Linked DNA regions of Pseudoduganella albidiflava. The protein of the gene in region 1 interacts with the protein of each later gene in a pairwise test. Links are inferred from orthologs where the notes say so. Each region holds a gene or a part of one and is shown on either strand. Other genes may lie near its edges.

Region 1 (8,146 bases):
ATGCGGCGCGGCCTGACGAAGTCCAAGAACATGGTGTCGATCCGCATCCTGCACAGGATCGGCGCGAAATATGGCCAGGAATTCACCACGCGCTTCGGTTTCGAAGCGGACAAGAACCCGCCCTACCTGACCCTGGCGCTGGGCGCCGGCGCCGTGACGCCGCTGCAGATGGCCGGCGCCTATGCCGTGTTCGCGAATGGCGGCTACAAGGTGACGCCTTACCTGATCTCGAAAGTCACCGATGCCAACGGCCGCATCCTGTCGCAGGCCGCGCCCGACCGCGCCGGCGTGGAAGGCAACCGCGTGATCGACGAGCGCAACGCGTTCCTGATGGATTCGATGCTGCGCGACGTGGCGCGCTATGGCACCGCCGCCAAGGCCCAGCAGATCCTCAAGCGCCCGGACCTGGCCGGCAAGACCGGCACGACCAACGACTCGATCGACGCCTGGTTCGCCGGCTACCAGTCGAAGCTGGTGGGCATCGCCTGGATCGGCTACGACCAGCCGAAGAACCTGGGCAACCGTGAAACGGGCGGCGGCCTGGCGCTGCCGATCTGGATCGGCTACATGCAGAAGGCGCTGAAGACCATCCCGGTCGAGGAACGGCCGGTGCCGGACGGGATCGTGATGGCCAATGGCGATTACTACTATGCCGAGAACCCGCCGGGCGTCGGCGTCGAAAGCCTGGAAGGCGCCACGCGCGGCACGCCGGAAGAGGAAAAGGCGCGCGACGCCGTCAAGAACGAGCTGTTCTAGAACCGGCAGCCGCGGCCGATGCTGGTGCCGGACATTCGGGCATGACTGCCCGGATGTCCGGCATTGTTTTTTTACGAGTACCGAACATGACCTTCTCCCTGCCAAATCCCGCGCAGCTGCGCACCGATGTCCTGTCGGGCATCACCGTTTCGCTGGCCCTCGTGCCGGAGGCGATCGCCTTCGCGCTGCTGGCGCACGTCAGCCCGCTGACCGGCCTGTATGCCGCGTTCATCGTTTGCCTCGTCACCTCCGCATTGGGGGGCCGGCCGGGCATGATCTGCGGCGCGGCGGGCGCGCTGGCCGTGGTGATGACGAGCCTCGTGGTCTCGCACGGGCCCGAATACCTGTTCGCGGCCGTGGTGCTGATGGGTGTGTTCCAGTTGCTGTTCGCCGCGTTCAGGCTGGGCAAGTTCATCCGCATGGTGCCGCATCCGGTGATGCTGGGTTTCGTCAACGGCCTGGCCATCGTCGTCTTCATCGCCCAGTTCGGCCACTTCAAGGTGGGCGGGCAGTGGCTGCGGGGCGATGCGCTGTGGACGATGCTGGGGCTGGTGGCGCTGACCATGGCGATCATCTACGTGCTGCCGCGGCTGACGAAAGCGCTGCCGGCATCGCTGGCGGCGATCCTGCTTGTCTCCGGCCTCGTGGCCGCGCTGGGCATCGATACGAAAACCGTCGGCGACATGGGCTCGATCGCCGGCGGCCTGCCCACGTTCCACCTGCCGCAGGTGCCGGCGACACTGGACACCTTGTACATCGTGCTGCCGTACTCGCTGATCCTGGCCGCCATCGGCCTGATCGAAACGCTGCTGACGCTGAACCTGATCGATGCCATCACCGATACGCGCGGCAGGCCGAACCGGGAAAGCATGGCGCAGGGGCTGGCGAACGTGATCAGCGGCCTGTTCGCCTCGATGGGCGGCTGCGCGCTGGTCGGCCAGAGCATGATCAACATCAACAACGGCGCCCGGCACCGCATCTCCGGCATCACGGCCGCGCTGTTCCTGCTGGGGTTCATCGTGCTGCTGTCGCGCTGGATCGAGATGATTCCGCTGGCCGCGCTGGTGGGGCTGATGTTCGTGGTCTGCGAAAAGACCTTCGCCTGGGGCAGCCTGCAAACGCTGCGCAAGATTCCCCGGCAGGATGCCGTGATCGTGGTCGGCGTCACGCTGATCACCGTGCTCACGGACCTGGCGGTGGCGGTGCTGGCCGGCGTGGTGTTCGCGGCGCTGGTGTTCGCGTGGCAGCACGCCAAGGAAATCCGCGCCGACATCTCGACCGACGAGCGCGGCTGGAAGGTGTACACGCTGAAGGGCTCGCTGTTCTTCGCCTCGACGGCCAACTTCGCCGCGCTGTTCGACCCGAAGAACGACCCGGCGCACGTGGTGGTCGAATTCCGCGACGCGAAGGTGGTGGACCACTCGGCCGTGGAAGCGATCGACACGCTGGCCACGCGCTACCAGCAGGCCGGCAAGACGCTGCACTTGCGGCACCTGTCGCCGGACTGCCTGGAAATCCTCACGAATGCCAAGGGCATGGTCGAGGTGAACGAGTTCGAGGACCCGCACTATCACATCGCCGATAACCGGCTGGCGTGACCGAAGAAAACCGGTGGCTTGACCGGTGGGTTCGCGAAGCGTGCTTTGCAAAATCGGTGACACAAAAACGGTGACAGGCACCATTTTTCCGGAAACAGCTGTTTCAGATTAATTGGTGACTGTCACCGTTTTTCCGGAAACAGATGTTCCAGATTAATTGGTGACTGTCACCGTTTTTGATGTCGTTCACCCCAAAGGCGTAACCCTGGGGTCAGACCCGGCGGGTCTGACCCCGGCCGTTGCAGTAGGGTGAAAAGATTTTCGGGATGCGGATCGCGAAAGTTCCCAACGTTACGGGTTTTCGCTGACGATCACCGGCGAGCCGCCGGACTGTTCGGTGGCGATCTGCGACAGCGCGTCGAACAGCTCGCCGCCGTCGCGCGTGTCGATCCAGCGGCCATCAACACGGCGGTAGTGGAAGCCGCCGGAGCGCGCGGCCACCCACAGTTCCTGCATCGCGGCCTGGCTGTTGACGATGACCTTGGAACCGTTGTGCAGGAATTCGATTTCCAGCACGTTGCCGTTGCGGCTGCATTCGACATCGAGCCGGTTGTCGTCGTTCAGGCGGTCCAGCGCGGCTTCGATGGCATTCAGCGTGCTGTCGGCCAGGTCCAGGAATTCGGTTTCGGTCATGCTACACTCCAAGGGTTCTGTAATAACGAGATTCTAATCGTGAAGTCCACTCCAGCGCGTATCTTGATTCCCATGCTGATCGCCGTATCGCTTGCCGGTTGCGGCCAGACCGGTGCCCTGTACCTGCCAAAGCCCCCCGTCAAGACCGATTCGCCGACCGGCAAGCCCGGCGTGGCGCCACCTTCCGCTCCCGTTCCTTCGACGCCCCCCGCATCACAACAGTAAATTCTTCCGCAGACTCTCAGTTCATCCATGTCCCACTTCGACTATCAGAACGGCGTGCTGCACGCCGAAGGCGTTTCCCTGCCCGCCATTGCAGAGCAATTCGGTACGCCGACCTATGTGTACTCCAGGGCCCAGCTGCTGGACAACTTCGATGCCTATGCAAATGCCTGCGCCGGCCGCGATGCCCTCATCTGCTATGCGATGAAGGCCAATTCGAACCTGGCGATCCTGGACCTGCTGGCGCGCCGCGGTGCCGGCTTCGACATCGTGTCGGGCGGCGAACTGCTGCGCGTGATCGCCGCCGGCGGCGATCCGAAGAAAGTGATTTTCTCGGGCGTGGGCAAGAGCGAGGCGGAGATGCGCCTGGCGCTCGGCCATGACATCCTGTGCTTCAACGTGGAGTCGATCCCCGAGCTGCACCGCCTGAACGCCGTGGCCGGCGCGCTGGGCAAGAAGGCGCGCATCTCGCTGCGCGTGAATCCGAACGTGGATCCGAAGACGCACCCGTACATCGCCACCGGCCTGAAGGCCAGCAAGTTCGGCGTGGCCTTCGACGATGCGCTGGCCACCTACCGTACCGCCGCGCAATTGCCGAACCTGGAGCCGGTCGGCATCGACTGCCACATCGGCTCGCAGCTGCTGGACGACACGCCGCTGCTGGAAGCGCTGGACCGCCTGATCGAGCTGATCGACGCCCTGGCGGCCGAAGGCATCCACCTGCACCACGTGGACCTCGGCGGCGGCCTGGGCATCGACTACGGCGTGGCCGGCGAAGAGCAGCCCGCGCCGGCTGGCGATTACGTGAACCGCGTATTCCAGCGGGTCGATGCGTGGCGTGCGGAAAAGCACGGCGGCCGCGGCATCAAGGTTATCTTCGAGCCGGGCCGTTCGATCGTCGGCAATACCGGCGTGCTGCTGACGAAGGTGGAATTCATCAAGCACGGCGAAGAGAAGAACTTCTGCATCGTCGACGCGGCGATGAACGACATGGCCCGCCCTGCCCTGTACCAGGCGTGGATGGACATGCAGCCCGTGGTCAAACGTGAAACGGCCGGCGCCGTGTTCGACGTGGTCGGCCCGATCTGCGAATCCGGCGACTGGCTGGCGCGCGACCGCGAACTGCCTGTCGAGGCTGGCGACCTGCTGGTCATGAAGACGGCCGGCGCGTATGGCATGACGATGGCGTCCAACTACAACACCCGCGGCCGCGCCGCCGAGGTGATGGTCGACGGCGGCCAGGTGCACCTGGTGCGCCGGCGCGAGACGCCGGAAGAGCTGTTCGCGCTGGAGTCGGTGATCCGCTGAATATTGCCTGAAATCGGGGTCAGACCCCGATTTCAGGAAACTTCCGAGACCTCAGGCAATGTTGCTCGAAAAATGGGGTCCGTCCCCATTTTTCAGGCAACTTTTCAGGCGCTGGCGCGAGCCGGCGCTTTGCTTTTCTGGCGCGCCCACCACACCCGCATCAACAGCAGCGCGCCGACGATGCAGGCGAACAGCAGCGGCTGCGCCAGGTCGTTCTTGGCGGACTTCATCCACCAGTAATGCAGCACGCCGAGCGGCACGATCGCGTAGACCAGCCGGTGCAGCCACAGCCAGTTCTTGCCGCCCAGCCGTTTCACCATCGCGTTGGTGCTGGTGGCCGCCAGCGGGATCAGCAGCACGAAGGCGATGAAGCCGACCAGGATGAACGGCCGCTTGGCGACGTCCTTCAGCATGGCCGCCACGTCGAAGAAATGGTCGAACCACAGGAAGGTGATGAAGTGCAGCAGGCCGTAGAAAAACGCGTACAGGCCCAGCATGCGCCGCAGCTTCAGCACCCAGTTCCACTTCGACAGGCGCCGCAGCGGCGTGACGGCCAGCGCGATGCACAGGAAGTACAGTGTCCAGTCGCCCGTCGAGTGCGTGATGTATTGCAGCGGTTCGACCAGCGCGTCGGTGAAGACGAGGTAGACCAGGCGGGCGAGCGGCACCAGCGCCAGCACGTGCACCAGCGCCTTGATGCCCGTGAGCTGCCGCGCGGTGGGCTGCATCAGAACCATTTCTTGAGATCCATGCCCGAATACAGCGAGCCCACGTCGTTGTAGCCGTTGAAGAGCAGCGTCTTGCGCTTGCGCGACAGGAACGAATCCTCGCCGATGCGCCGCTCGGAAGCCTGCGACCAGCGCGGGTGATCCACGTCGGGATTCACGTTCGAATAAAAACCGTATTCGGACGGTGCCGACTTGTTCCATGCGGTGCGCGGCATGTCGCGTGTAAACCGGATCTTGACGATCGACTTGGCCGACTTGAAGCCATATTTCCACGGCACCACGAGGCGCACCGGGGCGCCGTTCTGGTTCGGCAGCACTTCGCCGTACATGCCCAGCGTGAGCAGGGTCAGCGGGTGGTTCGCCTCGTCGATGCGCAAGCCTTCCACGTAGGGCCAGTCCAGCACGCGGCTGCGCACGCCGGGCATCTGCTGCCGGTCCGCCAGCGTGATGAATTCCACGTATTTCGCGTTGCCGGTCGGTTCCACGCGCTTGATGATTTCCGAGAACGAGTAGCCCACCCACGGGATCACCATCGACCAGCCTTCCACGCAGCGCAGGCGGTACACGCGTTCTTCCAGTGGCGCCAGCTTCAGCAGCGAGTCGATGTCGAGCGTCATCGGCTTCTTCACTTCGCCTTCGATCGCCACCGTCCACGGCCGTGTGCGCAGGGTGCCCGCATTCTCGGCCGGGTCGCTCTTGTCGGTGCCGAACTCGTAGAAATTGTTGTAGGTGGTCGCGTCCTTGCGGGGGGTCTGCTTGTCCAGCGCGGAGTACGAGGGATTCAGCCTGGCCGGCAGTTTCTGGCCGGTGCCCTGGGCGAACGCTTCGCGCGTCAGCATCTCGAGCAGTGCGCCGCTGGCGATCGTGCCCGCGGCGATCTGCCGGATGAAATCGCGCCGCGCTTCGAACACATGGCGCGGCGTGATTTCGGAGGAGAACGGCAGGTCGATGCCGTTGGAGGAACGCTTGATCAACATGATGGCTCCGGGCGGGAAAAATTATATGAACCTTACACCAATCCCGGTAACCATTCGTTTAGGACAGCATTAAGCGCTCCCGGTCCCGCTTACAGCTCGCCATAGGAATGCAGGCCCGACAGGAACATGTTGACACCCATGAAGGCGAACGTGGTGACCACCAGGCCGACCAGCGCCCACCATGCGCCCACGCGGCCGCGCAGGCCGGACATCAGCCGCATGTGCAGCCATGCCGCATAGTTCAGCCACACGATCAGTGCCCAGGTTTCCTTCGGGTCCCACGACCAGTAGCCGCCCCACGCTTCGGCCGCCCACAGCGCGCCCAGGATCGTGGCGATCGTGAAGAAGGCGAAGCCGGCCGAGATCGACTTGTACATGATGTCTTCCAGCACTTCGGCATCGGGGATGCGTTCCGCCAGCCGGTTGCGCAGCAGGTTCGTCACGGCGAACAGCACCACGAGGCCGAGGATGAATTTGCTGGTGCCCAGCGTGGAATTGCGGATCGCCTCGCTCGCATCGGTCACGAAGGCAACCAGGTTCATGATGGCGATGAACCCCAGCGGCACGGCCACCAGCCAGATCCACATGGTGCGCGGCCGTTCATACTTCAGCAGGAACGCCCAGCCCAGCATGGCGGCCAGCGCGAACGTACCGTAGCCGATGAAGTTGGCCGGCACGTGGATCTTCATCCACCAGCTCTGCAGCGCCGGTACCAGGGGCTGGATCTCGTGCGCATCGCGCGTGACGGTGTACCACAGCAGGAAGCCAACCGCCGCCGAGACGATCAGCATCACGAACGGGCCCAGCTGGCGGGTCGCGTAGCGGCCTTCGTAGTACAGGTGGAACATCGCCGTGATCAGGCAGAACAGGATGAAGACCTCATACAGGTTCGAGATGGGAATGTGGCCGACGTCGGGCCCGATCAGGTAGGACTCGTACCATCGCACCATCATCGCGGTCCAGCCCAGCAACAGGCCACCCCAGCACAGCCGCGCGCCGATCGCGCCGCCGGCGGAGGAACGGGCCACCAGCCCGATCCAGTAGAACAGCGTGGACAGGAAGAAGAACACGCTCATCCACAGGATCGCGGACTGGCTCGACAGCATGTAGCGCAGCCAGAAACGCTTCTCGCCCGCCGCCAGCTCGCCGCCGTACATGGCGATCGCGCCCAGCGCCAGCACCGCCATCGCCAGCATCAGCCCGCGCATCGGCTTCCAGTGCCAGCCCAGTGCCGCGAAGGTGGGCACGGACAGCAGCAGGATGGCCTTTTCGTACCCGTCCATGTACGCGCCGTAGCGGTTCAGGCCGAACAGCGCGCCGGCCAGCAGCGCCAGGCCGAACAGCCAGTCGAAAGCCGACAGCCGGCGGAAGTAGCCGGGGGTGGCCGCGTAGGGTTGGTTTTGGGTAATTTCCATCATGGTCTCCAGCTTCTCGTATCGTGCCTTGCCTGCCGCCTGCCGTCCGCCTGCCGTCCGCCTGCTTTTTGGCCCGCTCCGCCAGCTTACGCCTTCAGCGGCAGCTTTTCCTTCAGTTCGTCGAATTCGCGGTCGAAATCGAGCGTGCGGCGCTGCGTGCTCATCGCCATCAGCGCGTGCGCCCCGTCCTCCTGGCCGCGGACCCACACCCACAGGCGCCGCTCGCGAACGTAGAACATCGCGAACACGCCCAGCACGAGGAACAGGCAGCCCAGGTACACCACCGACTTGCCGGGCGAACGCGTCACCTGGAACACGGAAGCCTTCACCTGCTCGAACTCGTCCAGCTGCAGGTAGACGGGCGCGCCATAGAAGAAGCTGTCGGACAGGGCATTCATCGACAGCTGCAGCCAGCGCGCATGCTTCTCGTCCGGCGCGATGGCGGCCAGGCCGTCGCGCTCGCGCGCCACGTTCCACAGTTCCCACAGCGTGCCGTTGAGTATCTTCAT
Region 2 (8,000 bases), 3.1 Mb from region 1 along the record:
CCAGGGCACCGGGTGCGGATCGTCGCCGTTCAGCCGGAACACGAACACGCGCGGCAGCGACAGCACGCCGATCAGTCCCAGCGTGGCGACCACGCCGACCCGCGCCAGCGACCAGAAATCGGCCACTACTTCGGAAATCCACCGTTCCCACAGTCGCCAGACATGCCCCGGGCCGCTTCCGCCATGCTGCAACGCCTGCAGCACGGGCCGCAGCGAGTTGACCAGGTCGAGCAGCGCGGCGCCCTGGTGCCCGACTTCATGCACCAGCGACGAGGCGATGCTGCTGCCGATCATCCGCTCGCGCGGCACACGGATGATGGCGACCGGGTTCTCGCCGCCGCCCGGCAGCCGCGTCCGGGCGCGCCGGATGGCGGCACCGGGCCCCCGGTCCAGGTAGCACACCAGCGGCGGGGAGTCGAAGTAGCCGCCGGGCAGGCGCAGCGCATCGCGCGACACGGTATCGAGCCCCGCCAGCCAGACGCCGTTGCCGTGTTCGCTGCGCTGGGTGACCACATCGATGAACAGGTCGAACTGCGTCAGCGCGGCATTGAACTTCAGGCGCAGGAAAGTGAAGCGCCGCTGCGCGTCCGCCACCGAGACCCGCCTTGCCGCCGGCCCGCGCAGCCATTCCAGGAAGCGCCGCACCATCTGGCGCAGCTCGCGCCGGCCCAGCGTCAGGTGCCGTTCGATCGCCGCCTGCGCCGCGGCCGGCAATGCCGCCGCCGGCACCATCGGCTCGATCAGCACGAAGGGCTGCATGCGGTCGACCCGGTTCAGCAGCGAGCGCGCTTCCTGCGCCAGCATCCAGGCGGCATAGGCACCGATGGCCATGGCCGTCAGGCGCCGTACAGCACGATCTTGCGGCCCTGGCGCATCCAGCGGCCGGTATTGGCGCGTCCGCCGCTGCCGCCAGCGCGCCCTTGCCCCGAGCCCATGCCCTGGCCGCCCTGCCCGCCGCGCCCCTGCCCCTGCCCCTGGCCCTGCGCTTGTCCCTGAGTCAGCAAACCCGGCGCGAACTGCTTCGCCGCCGCCGTGGCGGCTTGCTGGGCGATCTGGCGCGGGTCGCCGCCGCGTGCCTGGGCGGCGCGGTTGACCGTGTCGGCGGCGATCTTCACGAAGGTCTTGGCGCCTTCGAATTCACGGTCCTCGCCGGACATCTCGCCTTCCGCTTCCAGCCCCAGCGCATTGCCGGCCGCCGAGGCCAGGCCGCTGCCGATCTTCGCTCCGAGCGGGCCGCCGAAATAGCCGCCGATCGCGCCGCCGGCCATCGGCAGCGCCTTCTTCGCCACGCCTTTCAGCACGCCGCCAACAGCTTGCCCGACAGGCGACTTGATGATGTTGCCGGCCACCGAGGCGGCTTTTTTCAGGAAGCTGCCGAGGAACTGGTCCAGTTCCTGTTCGTTGGTGACCGACAGCAGTTCGTTGGCCAGTTCCATTTCATCCGCCTCGGACAGCAGGCCGCCGCCCTCGCCGGTCCATTCGCCCTGGCCGAATTCGTACTGTTCCATTTCATAGCCGCTGCCGCCGCCAAATTCCTGGCCGTATTCCAGGGTCGTGCGATCGATGTCATGCATGATGAGCTCCCGTTGATCCAGTTGATCCCGCTTGGTTCCCCAATGAATTGCCGCTTGCTTCCCGCTTGCTTCCCGCCTGATTCCCCTTCCGTCCCGCCAAACATCAGATACAACACATCAATACCGGAACGGCCACACCGCCCCGCCTACAAATCGATCACCTGGATGCGCCGGCCCCGCCGCCGCCAGTTGCCGGACAGCGGCGCGGCGGCACGCTGCCGCAGCAGCCCCGGCGCATTGCGGCGCGCGGCCTGCATCAGGCCCTGCTGCGTGGCCTGCCCGGCTGGCTGGCCCACCCGCGCCAGCGCCTGCCGCGTGGCATCCACGGCCAGCCGCACGAACTGCCGGGCCACCTCGAATTCCTTGTCCTCGGGCGACAGGCCTTCCAGCTCCAGCCCGAACACGCCGGCAGCCTTGCGTTTCAGGTCGGCCGGGGCGCGCGTGGCGTCCAGCGGAAAGACCATTCGGGCGGCGCGATGCAGCACACGCAGGACCGGTTCGCGCAAGGCACGCTGCCGCGTATCCGTGGCCGGCCCGACGAGATCGGCCAGCACCGGCGCCAGCTCATCGGCCGTGCGCGCCTCCAGCAAACGCGCGGCGAAATCCAGTTCGCCGAATTCGCCGCCGCCAATGCGGTCGGGCCATGGCGCCTGCGCTTCCCCGTCGGACGGCAACTCCAGTTCGGGCTTGAAGTCGAGCAGGCGGCGGTCGGCCGGTCCCTGCCAGGCAATCCGTGAGACGGCAAGTCGGTGGTCCATGGCGGGCTCCCCGTGGAGTGCGGCCCGATGCCGCACGTACCACGGGTAAGTGCAAGCGCCATGCCAGGCGTTTCCGGGGAGGCGATGCCGCAGTAGGGCGAAAATGGCTTCGCCCCGCGGCGGGCGCGGGGCGAAATCGGCGAAACGGGGTTCGCCGGGAGGGTGTCAGGCAGGCTGGGGCATCAGGCGACGACGGCGACCGTCAGCGTGGCCACGTAGCCATCGGTGGCGTTGCCCGTTACCGTGGCAAGCTGCAGCGTGTAGCCGTCGCTGAAGATATTGTCGGTGGCGAAGCTGATCTGCGCCAGGTTGCGCACGCTGGCGCTGTAGCCGGCGGTGGCATAGACCTGGTTGCAGATGTCGGTCGGGAAGGCGAACTGCGACGTCTTGATGCGGTTCGACGCGCTGGACGCCCGCGCCAGCGTGGGGTACACCTCGAAGTGCACGTGCGGCATGCGCCCCGCATAGCAGCCGGGGAAGATCGTGGTGAAGGTGATGTCGCCGTCGGCATCCGCTTCCTGTACCCCGCGCAGGTAGTTCTGGTTCGTCACTCCGCTGGAATACAGCGAGTAGTTGCCGTCGCGGTCGCAATGCCACAGGTAGACGGCGAACGCGTCGGCTGCGGCGCAGCTGTTGTTGGCGTTCACGATGTGCAGCTTGATGGTCAGCGGCACGCCGGCCGCCGTACCGCTCATGCCGCCGAAGCTGGCGCGGATGTCGCTGCGCACTACGCCACTCTGCGTCAGTACGTTGACCACGCCGCTGCCGTTGCTGTTGGTGCCGTCGGCCGGGTACGGGCCACCGGTTTCCTCGGGAATGACCGTGCAGCTGCCGCTGGTGGTCGTGCTGCCCGAACCGGTGGTCGTCGTACCCGTGGTCGTCGTGCCGGTGGCGATCGTGCCGCTCGTGCCGGTGTCGGTAGTGCTGGCTGCCGTGTCCGAAGAACCGCCGCATCCGAGGATGGGCAGCGATGCGGCGCCGGCCAGCAGCCAGCGCAGCGACTGGCGCCGGCCGGCCGTGGTGTGCAGCATCGTTTGCAGGTCTTCTTCCAGGCTGTGGCCGTGATGTGCCATGGCTTGCTCCTTGTCGTTATCGGGTGTTATTGCTCGGCTGGCCGCGGTCCACGCCCGTCGCGGCGCTGTGCCAGCGTCTTGCGCTGTTCGGCGCTCAGCACGGCCAGCACCTTCTGTTCGGTGCGCAGGTGCGACAGCGTGATGTTGGCGTCCGCCTGCGCCGCGGCCTGGGCCAGCTTCACGGCGGCGGCATCGTCGTATCGGACGGCACCGTGCAGGCCGGACAGCGCGCGGTCGACCTTGTCGCGCGCTCTGGCCTGTTCGCGCAGGTACGGCACCTGGCCATGGACGATGGCGAAGATCTTGTCCTGTTGCGCCTCGCTCAGGGCGATGCCGCGCAGGTAGGGCGGCACGCCGTCGAAGCCCCGGCCGGCATCCGGGCCATCGCCTGGGCCGCCGCCACGCGGCCCGTCTTCGCCATGCATGGCCGGGCCGGGACCGCGTTGCTCGTCCGCGCGCGGGCCGTCGCGTGGACCATCGTGCCGGCTGTCCTCCGGGCGTTCGTCGCCGCTGCCCTGGGCCAGCGCCGCCAGCGGCAGGGCCAGCACGGCGGCAAGCAGGAATCGTTGCAGGTTTGGTGTTGTGTTATTCATCAGCGCTCCTTCGGTGACAGGGAAGCCGCCATTCTGCGAGGGCGCCATGTAAAGCGCGGTAAGGCAGGGGTAAAACCGCGTAAAGAGCCCTGGAGAACGCGGCTGTAAAAGCGGGTAAAAGCCGCCGCGGCGCCGCCGGTTGCGCAGCTTGGACTGCTATCATGGCCGTTTTGCAGCCTGATGAAGAAGCGATGAGCAAGGTCCTGTTGATCGACGACGATGTCGAACTGGTAAGCATGTTCCAGGAATACCTGGAACAGGAAGGATTCGACGTGACGACCGCCCACGATGGCGAAGCCGGCACGGCGGCGGCCCTGACGGGGCAGCACGCGATCGCCATCCTCGATGTGATGATGCCCCGGATGAACGGCCTGGAAACGCTGCGGCGCATCCGCGCGGCCAGCCGCATGCCGATCCTGATGCTGACCGCGCGCGGCGACGATACCGACCGCATCGTGGGCCTGGAACTGGGCGCGGACGATTACGTGACCAAGCCATGCACGCCGCGCGAGCTGACGGCGCGCATCCGCGCGATCCTGCGCCGCACGGCCGGTACCCCGATGGACCAGCTGGCATCGGCCCCGCTGGTGGTCGGCCAGCTGACCATGTGGCCGGAACAGCGCCGCGCCGCCTGGGCAGGCACCACGGTGGAACTGACCAGCACCGAATTCAACCTGCTCGAAGTGCTGGCCCGCCATGCCGGCAAGCCGGTCAGCAAGAACATCCTGTCCGAGCAGGGCCTGGGGCGGCCGATGGCGCGCTTCGACCGCAATATCGACGTGCACCTGTCCAGCCTGCGCCACAAGCTGGGCACGCTGGCCGACGGCCGCTCCTGCCTGCAGACCGTCTACCGGATGGGTTACCAGCTGATCAAGGATTGACGTGGGCCGGCTGTTCTGGAAATTCTTCCTGTCGATCCTGCTCGCACAGGTGGCTGCCACGGTGGGCATCGGCGGCGCCCTCTGGCTGAAGAACCGCGCCGCGCAACAGGAACGGCGGCCCGCCATCGACACCAGCCCGCCCGCCGCGATGGCGATCGAATCGGCCGCCGCCACGCTGGAATTCGGCGGGCCGCAGGCGCTCGGCCGCCTGCTGGAGAACATGGACCGCCACCGCGTGTTCGCCGTGGACGACCTGGGCAAGGAACTGCTGGGGCGCATCGTCAACCCGGTGCAGGTGGCAGCGGCGCGGGCGGTGCTCGACAATGGCGATACCCGCGTAGTGCGCCGGATCACGCTGCCCAACGGCCGGCGCTACCTGCTGTTCCTGCCCGCGCAGGACCGGATGACGCCCCTGTACAGCGGCGATGCGCGGCCCCTGCTGGCCGGCGCGGGCATGCCGATGCCGGAAGTCGGCCCGCGCCCCCCGGGCCTGCGGCCGGGCTTCCCCCAGGGAGCGGCACGCCCGTATCCGGACCCGGCATCGGGCACGCCGGGCCCGATGCCGGGTCCGGACGGTCCGCGCGGCCGCTTCCAGCCGCTGACGCCCTTCATTCCGCTGGCCGCCGCCCTGGTGGCCAGCCTGCTGTTCGCCGCGCTGCTGGCCTGGTATTTTTCCCGTCCCATCCGCGCCTTGCGCCAGGCCTTCGAAGCCGCCTCGCAGGGTGACCTGGCGCCCCGCTTCGCCGGCGCGGGCCGGCGCGGCGACGAACTGGCGGACCTGGGCCGCGATTTCGACCGCATGACGGCGCGGCTGCGCAACCTGATGGATGGCCAGCGCCGCCTGCTGCACGACGTGTCGCACGAGCTGCGCTCGCCGCTGGCACGGCTGCAGGCGGCGATCGGGCTGGCGCACCAGAACCCGGCGCGGATGGCGGCGTCGTTCGGGCGCATCGAACGGGAGAGCGTGCGCATGGACAAGCTGGTCGATGAACTGCTTACGTTGTCGCGGCTGGAGGCGGGCGCGCTGTCCGGCACGCGCGAGGAAATCGACGTGGCCGAACTGCTGCACGGAATCGTCGGCGACGCCCAATTCGAGGCCACGGCCCAGGGCCGCACGGTGGCCGCGCAGGGCATGGCCGACGTGGTGCTGCTCGGCCAGCCGGACCTGCTGGCGCGCGCCATCGAGAACGTGGTGCGCAACGCGATCAAGCACAGCCCGGCGGGGGAAAACATCGTTGTCGAGGGCACCGTGGAGGGCGGCACGCTGCGCATCCGCGTGCTGGACCGCGGGCCCGGCGTGGCCCCGCAGGACCTGCGGACCATCTTCGAGCCCTTCTTCCGCAGCAGCGGCACCGAGAAGGACGTGGAGGGCCATGGCCTGGGCCTGGCCATCGCACGGCAGGTGGTGCAGCAGCACGGCGGCACGATCGGCGCCGCGAACCGGGATGGCGGCGGCCTGTGCGTGGAGATCGCGCTGCCGCTGGATTGAGCGCCGGCGCCCTGCCGCAAGCGGCAGGCTTCCGCAAAAGTTGCAAAAGTGGCAAAATGCCGATCATCGCCGTCGAACCCCACCGCGAGTCGCCGCATGTCCTTCTTTCCTCTGCCCGCTGTTTCTTCCCCCACGGCGCCCGCGCCAGCTGCCCGGCTGAAGACCGTTGCCGCCGCGCTGTCGTGCTGCCTGCTCGGTGCCTGCGGCCTCGTCAAGGTCAATGGCGATGCCCGGACCTTTTATTCCTCGACCGTGCTGGTCGGCCGTGTCGCCAGTGCCGCCCCGCCCGGCACGCCGCTGGTGGTGGCGGCCTTCACCCGCCAGGACGGTGCGCTGGTGCCGGTCCACCACACGGTGCTGCACGAGCCGGGCGGCTATGAGCTGCTGGTGCCGCGCGGCGAACACGTGGTCGCCGCGTTCGCCGATGCCAACGGCAACCTGCGGCTCGACGCGGGCGAACAGGCCGGCCAGTTCCGCCCCGGGCCGGTCGTCGCGAACGGTACCGGCACCGTCATCGAGCTCAATTTCACGGTGGCCGGCCAGGCCACCGATATCCCGGTCGGCACGGCCGTCAGCGAGACGCCGCCGGCCACGCTGCACAGCACGCAGGCCGGTGCCATCGCCGACCTCGACGCGCCGGTGTTTTCACCGGAGTTCGCCCGCATCGGCTACTGGACGCCCACGGAATTCTTCCGCAACGCCGGCGGCAACGTGTACTTCCTCGAGAAATACGACCCGGCCAGGATCCCCGTGCTGTTCATCCACGGCGTGGGCGGCTCGCCGCAGGACTGGCGCTACTTCTTCGACAAGCTGGACCGCAAGCGCTACCAGCCCTGGTTCTTCTACTATCCGTCCGGCGCCGCGCTCGATTCCGTCTCCTACCTGCTGTACTGGAAGCTGATCAATCTCCAGCGCCAGTACCACTTCGAGCGCATCGTCCTCACCGCGCACAGCATGGGCGGACTCGTGGCGCGCAATTTCCTGTCGAACCACGGCTCGCAGCTGCCGGTGGAGAAAACCTTCGTGTCGCTGTCGACGCCGTGGGGCGGCGATGCCATGGCCGACCAGGGCGTGGCGCACTCCCCGGCCGTGGTCCCGTCATGGAACGACATGCAGGCCGGCGGGCGCTTCATCCAGTCGCTGTACCGGCGCGCGCTGCCGGGCGATACGGCTTACTACCTGTTCTTCGGCCACGCCGGCCGCTACAGCCTGCTGCATTCGGCCAATACCGACGGCGCGGTCACGCTGGCCAGCGAACTGCGCCCGCAAGCCCAGGCCGAGGCGCGCATGATCTACGGCTTCGACGAGGACCACACGAGCATCCTGCGCTCGCCGCAGGTGTTCGCCCGCTACGCGGCGGTGCTCGACGCGGCCATGGCCAGGCCCGGCACCGCCCCGGCCGCGCCGGGCGGCCACCTGCGCGTGGCGCTGCGCCATCGCGGCGCCGGCGCGCTGGCCCCGGCCGAACCCCTGCTGGTGCTGACGCCCGCCGATGCCGCGCAGGGGCGCATCGTCGTGCCCCTGCTGGCCGGCGACCGGGGCCGCCGCCTGGGGCCGTTCGCTCCCGGTGTCTACGACGTGGCCGTCGTATCGCCCGGCTTCAGCGCGCAGCCGGCCCGGCGCAAGGTCGCG

Evidence for each region.
Region 2: the proteins of lysA (region 1) and EYF70_RS13970 interact in binary tests that used the Escherichia coli proteins (3 or more experiments, as listed by UniProt). The link is inferred for Pseudoduganella albidiflava from one-to-one orthologs.

The regions. Positions count from the first base shown.
Region 1 is NZ_CP036401.1:6,428,916-6,437,061, forward strand. What follows is about bases 2,389-5,378. They hold lysA (diaminopimelate decarboxylase), read left to right. Parts: upstream 2,389-3,239; coding sequence 3,240-4,517; downstream 4,518-5,378. Other genes in these bases: cyaY (iron donor protein CyaY), read right to left, coding at 2,646-2,987; lptM (LPS translocon maturation chaperone LptM), read left to right, coding at 3,027-3,212; msrQ (protein-methionine-sulfoxide reductase heme-binding subunit MsrQ), read right to left, coding at 4,622-5,254; msrP (protein-methionine-sulfoxide reductase catalytic subunit MsrP), read right to left, coding at 5,245-5,378. In the rest of the region: EYF70_RS26595 (penicillin-binding protein 1A), read left to right, coding at 1-756; EYF70_RS26600 (SulP family inorganic anion transporter), read left to right, coding at 843-2,354; more of msrP, read right to left, coding at 5,379-6,222; c-type cytochrome biogenesis protein CcsB, read right to left, coding at 6,312-7,637; EYF70_RS26635 (cytochrome c biogenesis protein ResB), read right to left, coding at 7,724-8,146. UniProt on the Escherichia coli protein: Specifically catalyzes the decarboxylation of meso-diaminopimelate (meso-DAP) to L-lysine. Is not active against the DD- or LL-isomers of diaminopimelate.
Region 2 is NZ_CP036401.1:3,364,021-3,372,020, forward strand. Bases 3,191-6,034 are described here. They hold EYF70_RS13970 (response regulator transcription factor), read left to right. Parts: upstream 3,191-4,189; coding sequence 4,190-4,879; downstream 4,880-6,034. Other genes in these bases: EYF70_RS13960 (intradiol ring-cleavage dioxygenase), read right to left, coding at 3,191-3,405; EYF70_RS13965 (Spy/CpxP family protein refolding chaperone), read right to left, coding at 3,432-3,998; EYF70_RS13975 (sensor histidine kinase), read left to right, coding at 4,881-6,034. Also shown: EYF70_RS13945 (hypothetical protein), read right to left, coding at 1-831; EYF70_RS31080 (hypothetical protein), read right to left, coding at 837-1,574; EYF70_RS13955 (hypothetical protein), read right to left, coding at 1,721-2,332; more of EYF70_RS13960, read right to left, coding at 2,515-3,190; more of EYF70_RS13975, read left to right, coding at 6,035-6,368; EYF70_RS13980 (PGAP1-like alpha/beta domain-containing protein), read left to right, coding at 6,465-8,000. UniProt on the Escherichia coli protein: Response regulator member of the two-component regulatory system CpxA/CpxR which responds to envelope stress response by activating expression of downstream genes including cpxP, degP, dsbA and ppiA.